Regions from separate parts of the Terribacillus sp. 7520-G genome, predicted to be linked through region 1. Evidence: riboswitches for the same ligand, from Rfam matches in the RefSeq annotation. Region 1 holds a riboswitch; each other region holds the start of a gene.
The links. Region 1 has a riboswitch for S-adenosylmethionine ahead of CHH53_RS11605 (homoserine dehydrogenase). Riboswitches for the same ligand answer to the same signal wherever they lie in the genome.

Region 1 (3,399 bases):
ACTATGCTGCAGCCAGCAGCCCGAGTGAAGGATTGTTTACCTGATGCGGGATCGTTATCGGAAGCAGGAATTGTTTATCGGCAAGGAAGGGCAGGCACGGGTCGAGAACGGTAGAATCGTGTTGATCGGCATGGGCGCATTGGGCTCTGCTTCAGCAGAAATGCTAGTGCGGGCAGGCATCGGGGAGCTGGTGCTCATTGATCGGGATTATGTCGAGCTTCATAATCTTCAGCGCCAGCAGCTGTATACGGAAGAAGATGCTGCTGCCTATTTGCCAAAAGCAGCAGCAGCAGCGAAACGACTAAAGGCTATCAATCAGCATGTAACGGTAAAACCAGTAATCGAAAATGTCGATCATCATAATATCGAGCAGCTGATGGAAGGTGCGGATGTGATTCTGGATGCTGCAGACAATTTTGAGACCCGGCTGATTGTAAATGATGCAGCGCTGAAGCATGATATCCCTTTCTTATACGGAGCTTGTGTCGGAAGCTATGGTGTGACATATCCGGTGCTGGGAGACAAAGCTTCCCCATGTTTGCATTGTCTCCTCGAGCAGCTTCCTGAGCAAAGTGAAACATGTGATACGGCAGGAATCATCAGTCCCATTGTCCAATGGGTGGCGTCCATGCAGGTGACACAGGCATTGCGGCTTCTATCCGGTCAAAAAGTAACGCCGGAATTATCTGCGTTTGATATTTGGACGGGTGATTACTCGAGAGTGGACGTACGGGGGCTGAGGGATTCAAGCTGTCCCAGCTGCAGCACAAATGCCACACTGCCCTTTCTGGACGGTGCCAGACAGACGAGGATGGATGTATTATGCGGCAGGGAAGCTGTCCATATCCGGCCTGGTGCCAAGAAATCACTGGATCTGCCGGCTTTGTCAGAGGAATGGGCTTCTGCGGTCGATCATGTCACTGCCAATGAACATTTGCTCGCCTTGCACTACAAAGGCCATCGGATTGTGTTATTTGCCGATGGGCGGGCAATCGTTCATGGCGTAAATGATATCGCCCGGGCGCGTTCCCTTTATGACAGTCTGGTCGGCTGATATTGTGTGAATTTTCAGTTGACGATGTATCTTATTCATGCTAAACTCCTTCATAACAAACGAATACAAAACTCTTATCAAGAGTGGCGGAGGGACTGGCCCGATGATGCCCGGCAACCTGCAAGTTAATCTTAGACTTGTATAGGTGCTAATTCCTGCAGATGAGAGAAGACACAGTGCGGTTCATTCGTCTCCCTGTCCTCTCAGGGAGGCTTTTTTTATGCGTAAAATCACTCGAAGGAGGCAGCAAGGATGACAGCAGTTAAAATTGGATTGATAGGTTATGGTACCGTAGGCAGCGCAGTGGGGAGGACAATCCGCTCCCATCAGGAGAATCTGCAGACGATATTCGGGAAAGAAGTACAGGTGGCGGGTGTATTGGTGCGCGATAAACAGAAGTATGCAGGGCAAGTCACGGATGCACTTCTCACCGACGAAGCAGCGGAGCTTTTTGCAATCGAAAAGCTCGATGTAATCATCGAAGCGAGTGTGGGCATCGAGCCTGCCTTCAGCTATCTGAGTGAGGCAATCCATCGCGGCTGTCATATCATCACGGCGAATAAAGAGCTGATTGCATCCCGCGGGGCAGAACTAAAGCGATTGGCAAAGCAAAAAGGTGTCAGGCTGGAATATGAAGCAGCAGTGGCAGGCGGTGTCCCGGTAATCGGCACACTGAAGCAGCTCCTGCATATCAATCGTGTTGTCAAAGTGGAGGCGATATTGAATGGCACCTCCAATTTCATCCTGACTGAAATGGCCGATAAAGGATTGATATTTGAAGATGCACTGCGGCTTGCGCAGGAAGCCGGATTTGCAGAGGCGGATCCAGCCAACGATGTGGATGGCTGGGATGCTTTTTATAAACTGATGGTCCTGAGTGATTTATTATTCGAGGCCCAGCCGGATTGGGAAAAAGTGACGCGCAGGGGAATCCGGTCCGTTTCCGCGCAGGATATCCAGGAGGCAGCAGGAAGAGGCTGGAAAATAAAGCATGTTGCAACGCTTGAAAATGCAGGAGGGGAAGTCACAGCCTCTGTCGAACCGGTGATATTATCTGCAGATCATCCGCTGTACAGTGTCGATGGAGTGGATAATGCCGTGTGTATCGAAGGTGACCTGGTTGGCAAGCTGAAGCTCCAGGGTCCGGGTGCTGGTGCCTTGCCGACAGCAAGCGCCATTGTCGAGGATTTGGCTAATCTCGTCCATAAGCGAAAAGAGGTCGTTGTAAAACGGGAAATCCGATTTACCGAGAAAAAAGAGAAAGTACCTTTCGTCCATTTACCGACTGGTGAGACTGTTTCTATACACGCAGAAAGCGTAGAATCCAATGGACACTTTTATCGGGTTGCTTCCAGGGCACCAGCTAAGGCGGAGGCTTGATCTTCTGCGCTTGCCCTTTATTACGCAAGGAAATCGATGAAGCGATTGTTTATCATAGTGTGGACACTCAAATTTAAAGCTCATATGAAAAACGAATCATATCCCTGCACTGGATGCCATTTTCATGAATCGGTTCGTCGTAATGCCGGAGGAAATGATCCCGGTCGATTCCAGTCATGCGAAAGCCGCATTTCTGGTAGAAGGCGATTTGATCGATGCTGGAGTTGCCTGTTCCCACTTCCAAGAAGGCAAAGCCTTTTGCGCGGGCCTGTTCCATCGCATGACGGATGAGTTTTTTTCCGATACCTTTTCCTTGATGGGCTTCTCTGATTGAGATATTGATTATTTCTGCAGTGTCTTCCCTGTTCTTCACCAGGACATAGATGCCGAGAATGTGATTTTCTTTTTCAGCGACATAGCTGCTGCCTTCGCGAAGGTAAGCGGCAATTTGATTTTTAGAGGGATCGGCTTCGAGGAGAAGATCCATTGGCGGCGTTTCTGTTGGCTGGAGCTTTCTTATCTTCATTGTCTTACTCCTTTCCTTAGTAAAATAAAAGGCTGCCGGTATCCGGCAGCCTTTGTCATTTAACGATCATCACGGAGCATTTGGCTCGTTTTACGACACGGCTGCTGACGCTGCCGAGTACGATTTCCTGGAGAGGATTCAGTCCGCGGCTGCCGATGATGATGAGGTCGGCTTTCGTGTCACGTGCGTGCTCAAGGATCATTGAGGCTGGCTCGCCATGCTTCATGATCAATTTGTAATGGATGGATGCAGCTTCGAATGCATCGCGGAATCGCTGGAGTTTCTCCTCGCGCTTGCTCTGGAGCTGGATTGGATCGCTGCTGTGCAGGACATCCGCTTTTGTCTTTTCATAATCCAGGACTTGAATTCCCTCGACATGTGTTTCAGGCTGCAGCTTTGCCAGCTGGATTGCGTGCTCTGCTGCGAGAAAAGAATGATC
Region 2 (3,399 bases), on a different contig from region 1:
TCCCCATACAACGCCGATGATGCCCAGGTAATTGTTCAGTATCCCGACAAGCACGGGCCCCAGGAACTGACTGGCTCCTGCGCCCAAATTGAGTACGGATATCGCCGCACCGCGATTGGCAGGAGCAAGTGTCGGCAGGATGGCAGACAGTGGGACAAAGGCTGCAATCGCCGCACCGAATAGGATGGCGTTCAATAAAAGCAGCGGGATGTTTGCTCCGAAGGCCGCCGGAATGTAGTAGTAAAGCAGCGAGCAGACAGCAGCTCCGACACAGCCGAACCAGCGGACCACCTTCACCCAGCCGATCCGGTCGCCAAGCATGCCGAACAGAACCCCTGCTGCCATATTGCTGACAGACTGTACAGCCCACAGCTGCAGCCATTGACTCGTTGATATATCCAAGAAACTGGTGAAGAATCCAGGCATGACAACGACAAATCCGTACCATCCAGCTGTATTGATTGTCCGGAGCAGACCGCCGGCAGCAACCCGCGGGCTTTCCCATAGGATCGTGATCCCCTTCAGCGCTTCGGCCCATTTATTTTCTTTAAGCTGATCCTGGATCCTAAACCCTTCCCGATCTTTATCATCCACCAAGGCAATTCCCAGAATCCCCCCCAGGATGATCCAGATAAGCGAGCTCCACAGCGTGGCCATTTCCCCGATGAAAGGAAGGAGGACACTTGGATAATAGGAGCCAAGAAACCCTATTCCGCCCGCGAACATAAAGAAAAACCAGCCCATTGCCGTTGCCAGCTTTTGCTTCTCGGTACGGTAGGCAATCCACACGATGAAAGCAAAGGCAAACAGCGGATAGCCGAAACCGCGGAGGCCGTACATGAGCACCATCATCGAAAAGCTTTCTAAATAAAGACCGAGATACAGAAAACCGATTTCGAAAACCACCCATGTGAACAGCCCGATCAGCATCGTCTTGCGCGGTCCGATGACCTCCCCAAGCACACCGGCAAGCCAGGAAGCGAAAGTAAGCACAATCCCATAAGCGCTGAACATGATCGCTGACTGATTGGCAGTGAAGCCGATATCGACCACATACTTAGACAAAAATGCTTGCTCGATACCATCACCGGTCATGAATAATAAAATGGCAAGCAAACCGCCAATGACTTGAACAGGCATCCCAAACAGTGTTCTCTTAGCTAATGGTGCGCTCATCATTCTCCTCCCTCACTTTACAGCCGCAGCAGCATGAGTGCGGCGGATCGCCTCAGCCAGCTGATTCGTCTGTGTTCTGAGCCTTTCACCGGTTTCTTCATCTGCAATCGGATTCTCCGGGTTCTCCTTGTTGATGTGATGATCGCATAGATACACACCCTGCAATGCTTCACCCTTAAGATTGGCGATAAGCGGCTTTAATGCATAATCTATCGCGAGCAGATGTGCCGGGCTGCCGCCTGTCATGATCGGAAGCACTGGCTTATTCCTGAATGCGTCCTGCGGGAATAAATCAAGTAGAGCCTTCAATATGCCTGTATAGGCTGCTTTGTAAACAGGGGAGGCAATAATCAATCCTTTCGCGTTTCTGACTGCCTGGCTTGCCGCCGAGATTGCCGGACTGTCGAATTTCGCATACAGAAGATCCTCCGGCTCAAAATCGGTAACACAAATCTCGCTTACGGAATAACCTTGCTCTTTTGCCTGCTTGCCGGCATACTTTGCTGCCAGCTGCGACCGCGAATGTTTGGATGGACTTCCTGAGAGAATAATAATGTCAGTCAATTTGTCATTTCTCCTTTTTCCGTGGTAGAGTGACTAAACGAAAAAAAGCTCCCTTTTCCGAAGAAAAGAGAGCGTGATATAATCGCCCGCACTCTTATCTTCCAAGAATTTAATCTTGCTGGATTTAGCACCTTTCTGACATCGTCAGAGGTTGCTGAAGCTTCATCGGGCCAGTCCCTCGGCTTCTCTTGATAAGAACTGTATGAAATTGTCTTCAATGATACGTGCACCGCTCAAAAAAGTCAATGCTAATTGTGCGAAAATTTCCAATATAGTACTTTTGTCATTTCGTTTGTTCTGTTCATATCCCTTCCATCCTGATCCGTGTTGCCCATACTGACTTTTAGAGTCTGCTATACCTGCTGACATTCAATAGAATGCCGACGGAACTCAAGGTAAGTGTCAGCGACGATCCCCCATAGCTCAAAAACGGAAGCGTAATGCCAGTAACCGGTATCAAACCAATGACCACACTGATATTGATCATGCATTGAATGGCTATCATCCCGGTGATGCCCAATGCCAGCAAGCTGCTGAAACCATCCGGGGCCCGGAGTGCAACTTGGATGCCGCGCCATAAAAACAGCAGGAAAAGCAGCATGACGCCAGCACCGCCTATGAAGCCTAGCTCCTCTGCTAAAATAGCAAAGATGAAATCCGTTTGCGGCTCCGGCAGATAGAAAAATTTCTGCAGGCTATTCCCTAGCCCAAGCCCCATCAAGCCTCCTGGACCGATTGCATATAGGGACTGGATGATCTGAAATCCTTCACCCAAAGGATCTTGCCATGGATCGAGGAATGCGGTGATGCGCTGGATGCGATACGGCGCTGACAAAATCAGCGCAGCAAATGCAGCCAAGCCCAATATGCCCAGTCCGACAAAGTGAGTGATCCTCGCTCCGCTGACCAGAATCATCACCATGCATGTAAGCACAAGGACAACGCCAGTTCCAAGATCCGGCTGGAGCATGATCATTCCGAATGCCGTAAAGACGAGCAGGAGTGATGGCAGGAACCCTTCCTTCAGGGAAGTTATATATTTCTGTTTAGCCGACAGATAGACGGCCAAATAGATGATCAAACCCAGCTTGGTGAATTCCGAAGGCTGGATGCTGAAGGCCCCTACACCGATCCAGCTCCGCGCACCGCCCCGAACCATTCCGATACCGGGAATGAGGACGGCGATAAGTAAAATGAAGCAAATCAGCAGGAGTATCTTGGCATATTTCCGCCAATTTTCATAATGCACCCTGGATATGATGAGCATCGCTCCCAGCCCCACCCCGGCAAACAGCAGCTGCCGTTTCGCAAAAAAGAAGCCATCGTCGAATTTATACTCCGCCCATATCGCAGAAGCACTGTATACCATGATGATGCCGATTGTCAGCAAGCCCCCTATGGATGAGAGCAATAGCCAGTCCGTCTTCGGAAGATTAGATTTACGCAAAGAAAAACCCCATTTCCTTGGATTGGAATTGGGGGTCCGCATGCAGCGAAGCGGCTGAGCAGGACAAGCCCCTACTCTAATGTATGCACCGCTTCAACAAACATGTCTCCTCTTTCTTCGAATGTCCGGTACTGATCCCAGCTTGCACAAGCCGGCGACAGCAGGATGACATCGCCGCTTTCCGAAATGCGATAGGCGATGGAAGCTGCCTC
Region 3 (3,399 bases), on a different contig from region 1:
GGCCTTTTCAAGCAGCAAATCCGCAAATTCCTCCGATGTGAATCCGTTCGGAACAGGCAGCCAAACAAAGAAAGTCCCCTTTGGTTCAGGTACATCCCAGCCGATTGCACGCAAATGGCCGATAAAGGCATCCCTTCTGGCTTCATATGTGTGAATCAGCTCTTCCACACAGGTTTGATCTGACGTCAGGGCATACGCTGCCGCTTCCTGCATGGCTCCGAACAAGCTCACATAAAGATGATCTTGAATCAAATTCAGGCTTTCTATCACGGAAGCATTGCCGACAGCAAAAGCGATGCGCCAGCCTGCCATATTATAGGTTTTGGATAAGGTGTACATCTCGATGCCGACTTCCTTGCTGCCCTCGGATTGCAGGAAGCTCTGCGGTTTTTCTCCATCAAACCCAAGTGCACCATAAGCGAAATCATGCAGGACACAAATTTTATGTTCCTTTGCCAGTTCCACTGTTTTATCGAAGAACTCCCGATCTGCTGTAGCAGCAGTCGGGTTGTTCGGATAATTCAGGAACATTAGCTTTGCTTCTTCCAGATCACCCGCAGAAATAGCATCATACTCAGGCAGGAATCCATTCTCAGCAGTCAATGGCATGAGCGATGTCCGTGCTTGTGCAAGTTCGATTCCGGACATATAATCGGGATACCCCGGATCCGGAAGCAATGCCAAATCACCCGGATTCAAAAGACATTGACTGATCTCCACCAAACCTGTCTTAGAGCCGAACATGATGGCCACTTCTGTTTCGGGATCTAGTTTCACGCCGTATTCCCGGTCATAAAAGTCACAGACTGCCTGTTTAAGAAAATCAAAGCCTCTGAATGGTGAATATTTATGATAAGCCGGATTATCAGAGGCTTCTTTCAATTTATCTACGATATGCTGCGGTGTCGGCAAATCAGGGTTCCCCTGCCCGAGCTTGATGATATCGTGCCCCTGTTGCTCCAGCAAACCCACCTTGTGTACCAAGCCGGCAAAAAACTGTTCCGGCAATCGTTTCAGCGCATCTGAAAACGGAAAATCCATTTGACTCACTCTCCTGTCACCTTGCATCCATCCATTCTGACTATTGACAATCTTGACAGTCTTGGAAATACAATGTAATAATGAACAAATCATACATGATTCACTCACTCTTATCAAGAGAAGGCGGAGGGACTTGGCCCGATGAAGCCCGGCAACCGGTGCGTAATGCACACGGTGCTAATTCCAACAGCAAATGCTGAGGGATAAGGGGACGGATGCGTTGGCCTTTCCCTCTTCCAATTTCGCTTGGAAGAGTTTTTTTGTATAAAAAATCAATGAGGTGACAGCATGACGATCAACATTAAAGGTGCACCAAACTATTATGCGTGCGAAGAAAATATATTGGACAGCCTTCCCGCAAGGCTTGCAGGATTGAATTGGACAAACGGCTTGCTTATTCACGGTGATGCATCCTGGAAAGCCGCTTCTCCATTCCTGGACCACATCGATCTGCCGGTTAAACGTGTTGCCTATAATGGTCAATGCACACATGCGGAAGCAGCTAGATTAGCAAATATCGCAACAGGAGAAGCTGCTCAATTCATAATCGGCGTAGGCGGCGGAAAAGTGTTGGATACCGCCAAAGCCGCTGCTGATGAGGCAGGGCTTCCCGTCATATTGATCCCTACAATCATATCCAACTGCTCCCCATGGGCTTCCCTTAGCGTCTTCTATGATGAGGCAGGCAATTTTGTCGAATATACAATCTTCCCTCGCAGCACATTCATGCTCCTGGTCGAGCCAAGGCTGCTGCTCACGACACCAGCACCTTATCTGATTGCCGGCATTGGCGATACATTGGCAAAATGGTATGAGGCAGATGTGCTGACCGAAAATATGACCGATCAGCCGCTAGCTGTCCAAATCGCTCGCAATGCTGCCAAATTATGCCGTGATATCCTTATTGCTGAAGGTGATGCAGCGATTTGTTCTTTACAGGATAAGCGAGCAGACAGTTCATTCCTCAGAGTTGCGGAAACCATCATCATGGCAGGCGGTATGGTAGGCGGATTCGGGGACGAGTACGGCCGTATCGCCGGTGCTCATTCCATTCACAACGGATTGACCAGATTGCCAGAAACACATGAGCAGCTGCATGGGAATAAAGTGGCTTACGGCATTCTTATCCAGCTTGCGTTGGAGGGGAAATTTGACGAGATTCTCACTTTGCTGCCATTCTACCGTAAGCTCGGCCTACCTACCGTATTGAAAGAGCTTGGCGTGAAAGGGGATCTTGATAGAGCAATGAAAATCACCGCAGACGGCGCAGTAGCTCCAGGGGAATCGATTCATTTCATGCATGTTTCCTCTTCGGATCGAGTAGTGGAGGCAATGCACCGTGTAGAAACATTCGTTGCGGCAAATCAGGGAGTGACACAATGAAGCTTGCATTGATTCAGCATGATATCATTTTTGGCGATCCAGAAGCCAATTATGGAAAAATGGAAGCATTGATAAATGAGGCACAGGAAAATGCTGATGTCATTGTGCTGCCCGAGCTTTGGACCACTGGTTATGATCTGACAAGGCTTGATGCCATCAGCGATGATGAGGGAGAAACGACGAAGCGGTTCATCAGCAGGCTGGCCAAGGCCCATCAGGTATATATCGTCGCTGGTTCCATCGCCAAGCAAACGGAAGCAGGCATCCATAACACGATGCTTGTCTTCGGGCCAGCAGGCGAATTGCTGCATGAATATGACAAGGCACATCTATTCCGGCTGATGGATGAAGAGAAGTTCCTCACCCAAGGCGACAGGTCTGCCTCTTTCTCCATCGGAAACAAGCAAGCGGCCGGGGTCATCTGCTATGATATCCGTTTTCCGGAATTCATCCGCACGCATATGATACATGATCAGCAAGTATTATTCGTCGTAGCTGAGTGGCCGAAGCAGCGGCTGGACCACTGGCGCGCACTCCTGCTCAGCAGGGCCATCGAAAATCAATGTTTTGTAGTCGCTTGTAATCGCGCAGGAAGTGATCCAGCTAATGAATTCGCCGGGCACAGCCTGATCATCGGGCCGTGGGGTGAAGTAATTGCTGAAGCAGGCGAAGAAGCGACCATTCTATATGGGGAAGCGGATCTGGGCCAAGTGGACGACGTACGCAGCCGTATTCCGGTCTTCCAGGATAGACGGCCTGCCATCTATGATGTGAAATGATATTTTGACAATGTTATGACAAGTTATCCCGAGTTGTGGTAAAGATAGGCTGGCTTGCTTATACTATTTACAAACGGTTTCTGGGAGGGCTTTCATGCAAGCGACACTGAAATGGTTCCGAACGATCGGATTTCTCGAAGGGACTTCTTTGCTTTTGCTGTTAATCATAGCGATGCCGCTGAAATACATGATGGAT
Region 4 (3,399 bases), on a different contig from region 1:
CTTGCACCATCGTTCTTGTATAAGCTAGCTTCATCCGGGAACCGGAATGATAATCCCCGCCGGTCCAGCCGGTATTGACCAGATACACATCTGCCTGGTGCTCGCTGATCTTGCTGCCCAGCATGTCTGCGTATACGGATGGTGCCAGCGGCAGGAAAGGAGCACCGAAGCAAGTGGAGAATGTTGCTTCCGGTTCTGTCACACCACGCTCTGTGCCGGCAAGTTTGCTCGTATAGCCGCTCAGGAAGTGGTACATCGCCTGCTCGGTTGTCAGCTTGCTGATCGGGGGAAGCACACCGGTTGCATCCGCGGTCAAGAAGATGATCGTCTTGGGATGGCCGGCCAAGCTTTTCGATAAGCTGCCCTCGATATAGTCGATTGGATAGGCTGCACGTGTATTCTCCGTCACGGATCCATCCTCATAATCACAGACGCCGGTTTCATCAACTGCTACATTCTCCAGGATTGTACCGAATTTAATCGCCCCGTGGATTTCAGGCTCCTTCTCAGCGGAAAGATTGATGCACTTGGCGTAGCAGCCGCCTTCGATATTGAAGATGCCATCTGGTGACCATCCGTGTTCATCATCCCCGATCAAAGGCCGGTCCGGATCGGCAGAAAGCGTTGTTTTACCAGTACCGGATAGACCGAAGAAAAGGGCGGTATCGCCATCTGCACCTACATTCGCAGAGCAGTGCATCGGCAGGATTTCCTGCTGCGGAAGCAGGAAATTCATCACGGAGAAAATCGATTTCTTCATTTCGCCGGCATATTCCGTTCCGCCGATGACAATGACACGCTGCTTGAAGGATACGATCACGAAGGCTTCGGAATTCGTGCCATCGACAAGCGGATCTGCTTTTACGCCTGGAGCAGAAATGACAGTGAAGGAAGGCTTATGGGATGCCAGCTCCTCGTCAGTCGGGCGGATGAACAGCTGATGGGCGAACAAGTTATGCCATGCATATTCATTGATGACCTGTATCGGCAGATGATAGCGTTCATCGGCTCCCGCAAAACCTTGGAAAGAGAATACTTCTTCCTGTGCCTGCAAATAATCGACGACTTTCCCCAACAAATGCTCGAACGTCTCTTCACTTATCGGCTGATTCACGTTGCCCCAGTCGACTTTGTTCTCGGAAAGTTCATCCTTGACAATGAATTTATCTTTTGGGGAACGGCCGGTATATTTGCCGGTCGCCGCCCGCAGGGCACCTGTTTCTGTCAGGCGTGCCTCTTGGCGGGACAATGCCGCCTCGGTCAATTGAGCCGCGGATAGGTTTCTTTTCACATTGGGTTGATTGCGCAATTCCTTTAAAGCTGTCACTGCATGCATCATTCGCATATGGATCCCGCCTTTTTGTAGTGATTTTTAATTAGTATAACACATTAAAATATTAATACATACTATTTTCATTTGCAATCACCAACTTAAAAATAGCCGGCAGATAATTCCGATTGTTTTTGTCGGTTATTGCAGGATTTGGTTGACTTCTGGAGGCTGTTCCGATAACATAGTTCCGAACGGAAAACACTCTTATTCAGAGTAGGCGGAGGGACAGGCCCTAAGAAACCCGGCAACCGTCACATTTGTGAAATGGTGCTCAACCTGAGCAAGGGATACCTTGAACGATAAGAGAGGGAATAAGCCAGCCTTCTGTTATGAGGAAGGTTTTTTTCATGTAACGGCTTAATAATAGAAAAAGAGCAATACTAACGTAGTGTTCTTTCACCTTCACCCATTATCAAGTTTCTTAATAACATACTTGGAAAGAGTAAAACTTCCGTATTAATCGTAGTTGAAGGGGGATTTGGCAGAATGACTGCTAATCGTCGATTATTTACCTCAGAATCCGTTACAGAAGGCCACCCGGATAAAATCTGTGACCAGATCTCGGATGCTATATTAGATGAAATCCTATCCAAGGACCCGAATGCCCGTGTCGCTTGTGAAACGACAGTTACAACTGGCCTTGTTCTGGTAGCTGGAGAAATCACGACAAGCGCTTATGTAGATATCCAAAGCATCGTGCGTAAAACCATCAAGGAAATCGGTTATACACGTGCAAAATATGGCTTTGATGCTGATACATGTGCAGTGCTGACAGCAATCGATGAACAATCGCCCGATATCGCAGGCGGTGTCGATCAAGCACTCGAAGCCCGTGAAGGCATGATGACAGATGAAGAAATCGATGCCATCGGTGCCGGTGACCAAGGATTGATGTTCGGCTATGCCAGCAATGAAACACCGGAGTTCATGCCGCTGCCGATTTCATTGGCGCACCGTCTTTCCAAGCAATTGGCGAAGATACGGAAGGATGAGGTCGTGAGCTACTTGCGCCCGGACGGGAAAACGCAGGTGACTGTGGAATATGATGAGAACGATCGACCAGTACGGATCGATACGATTGTCATCTCCACCCAGCATCATCCGGAAGTGGAGCAAGCGCAGATCCATGCTGACTTGAAAGAGCTTGTGATCAAGCCGGTTGTCCCAGCGGAATTGCTGGATGAGGACACGAAATATATCATCAACCCGACTGGCCGTTTCGTCATCGGCGGTCCTCAAGGTGATGCCGGTTTGACTGGCCGTAAGATCATCGTTGATACGTACGGAGGCTATGCACGCCATGGCGGCGGGGCATTCAGCGGGAAAGATGCCACGAAAGTGGACCGTTCCGGTGCATATGCAGCGCGCTATGTTGCGAAAAACATCGTCGCTGCAGGTCTTGCGGAGAAATGTGAAGTACAGCTTGCGTATGCGATCGGTGTTGCCGAGCCCGTTTCCATCAGCATCGATACTTTCGGAACAGGCAAACAATCCGAGGAAGCATTGGTCAAAGCAGTACGCGAGTTATTCGACCTCCGTCCTGCCGGCATCATCAAGATGCTGAACCTGCGTCAGCCGATCTATAAAGATACAGCTGCATACGGTCATTTCGGACGTACGGATAAAAACTTCCCTTGGGAGCAGACAGACAGAGCTGCACAGCTGGAAAGCTATACATTCGCATAAATCATGCAAAAGCAAGAGCGACACTTTCGCTCTTGCTTTTTTTTAGCAGCCGCCCATAATCTTCCTTCAAGAACCGAATTGTTTTGTGCTATAATTAATGGCTAGAAGTAATGAAAGAGAGGCTAATAAGTAAATGTGTGGTTTGATTGGCGTCATCAGAAAAAACGTAAAACAACTAACGCAAGCTGATAAGGATAAATTCAAACAACAGAACAACATCATCACGCACCGCGGTCCGGATGATGAGGGATATTACCATGACGAACATGTTTCATTTGGTTTTCGCCGTTTGAGCATCATCGACATCGAAGCTGGGGTTCAGCCGCTAAGCTATGACGATGAGAACATCTGGATGGTTTTCAACGGGGAAATCTATAACT

Region 2: it holds a riboswitch for S-adenosylmethionine, as region 1 does, so the genes downstream of both, ssuE (NADPH-dependent FMN reductase) here and CHH53_RS11605 (homoserine dehydrogenase) in region 1, are expected to answer to the same signal.
Region 3: it holds a riboswitch for S-adenosylmethionine, as region 1 does, so the genes downstream of both, CHH53_RS15395 (iron-containing alcohol dehydrogenase family protein) here and CHH53_RS11605 (homoserine dehydrogenase) in region 1, are expected to answer to the same signal.
Region 4: it holds a riboswitch for S-adenosylmethionine, as region 1 does, so the genes downstream of both, metK (methionine adenosyltransferase) here and CHH53_RS11605 (homoserine dehydrogenase) in region 1, are expected to answer to the same signal.

Annotation. Positions count from the first base shown of each region.
Region 1 covers NZ_NQFP01000030.1:47,836-51,234, forward strand. Annotated here, with positions in the region: gene CHH53_RS11595 (thiazole synthase) at 1-44, shown strand, start outside; gene CHH53_RS11600 (ThiF family adenylyltransferase) at 44-1,054, shown strand; SAM riboswitch class I at 1,126-1,222, shown strand; gene CHH53_RS11605 (homoserine dehydrogenase) at 1,307-2,434, shown strand; gene CHH53_RS11610 (GNAT family N-acetyltransferase) at 2,508-2,960, opposite strand; gene CHH53_RS11615 (universal stress protein) at 3,016-3,399, opposite strand, start outside.
Region 2 covers NZ_NQFP01000007.1:134,541-137,939, reverse strand. Annotated here, with positions in the region: gene CHH53_RS02905 (MFS transporter) at 1-1,176, opposite strand, end outside; gene ssuE (NADPH-dependent FMN reductase) at 1,189-1,740, opposite strand; SAM riboswitch class I at 1,832-1,938, opposite strand; gene spoVE (stage V sporulation protein E) at 2,084-3,229, opposite strand; gene murD (UDP-N-acetylmuramoyl-L-alanine--D-glutamate ligase) at 3,259-3,399, opposite strand, start outside.
Region 3 covers NZ_NQFP01000046.1:13,351-16,749, reverse strand. Annotated here, with positions in the region: gene CHH53_RS15400 (pyridoxal phosphate-dependent aminotransferase) at 1-1,041, opposite strand, end outside; SAM riboswitch class I at 1,149-1,251, shown strand; gene CHH53_RS15395 (iron-containing alcohol dehydrogenase family protein) at 1,330-2,424, shown strand; gene CHH53_RS15390 (carbon-nitrogen family hydrolase) at 2,421-3,203, shown strand; gene CHH53_RS15385 (DUF3817 domain-containing protein) at 3,298-3,399, shown strand, end outside.
Region 4 covers NZ_NQFP01000024.1:127,612-131,010, forward strand. Annotated here, with positions in the region: gene pckA (phosphoenolpyruvate carboxykinase (ATP)) at 1-1,345, opposite strand, end outside; SAM riboswitch class I at 1,535-1,639, shown strand; gene metK (methionine adenosyltransferase) at 1,820-3,019, shown strand; gene asnB (asparagine synthase (glutamine-hydrolyzing)) at 3,153-3,399, shown strand, end outside.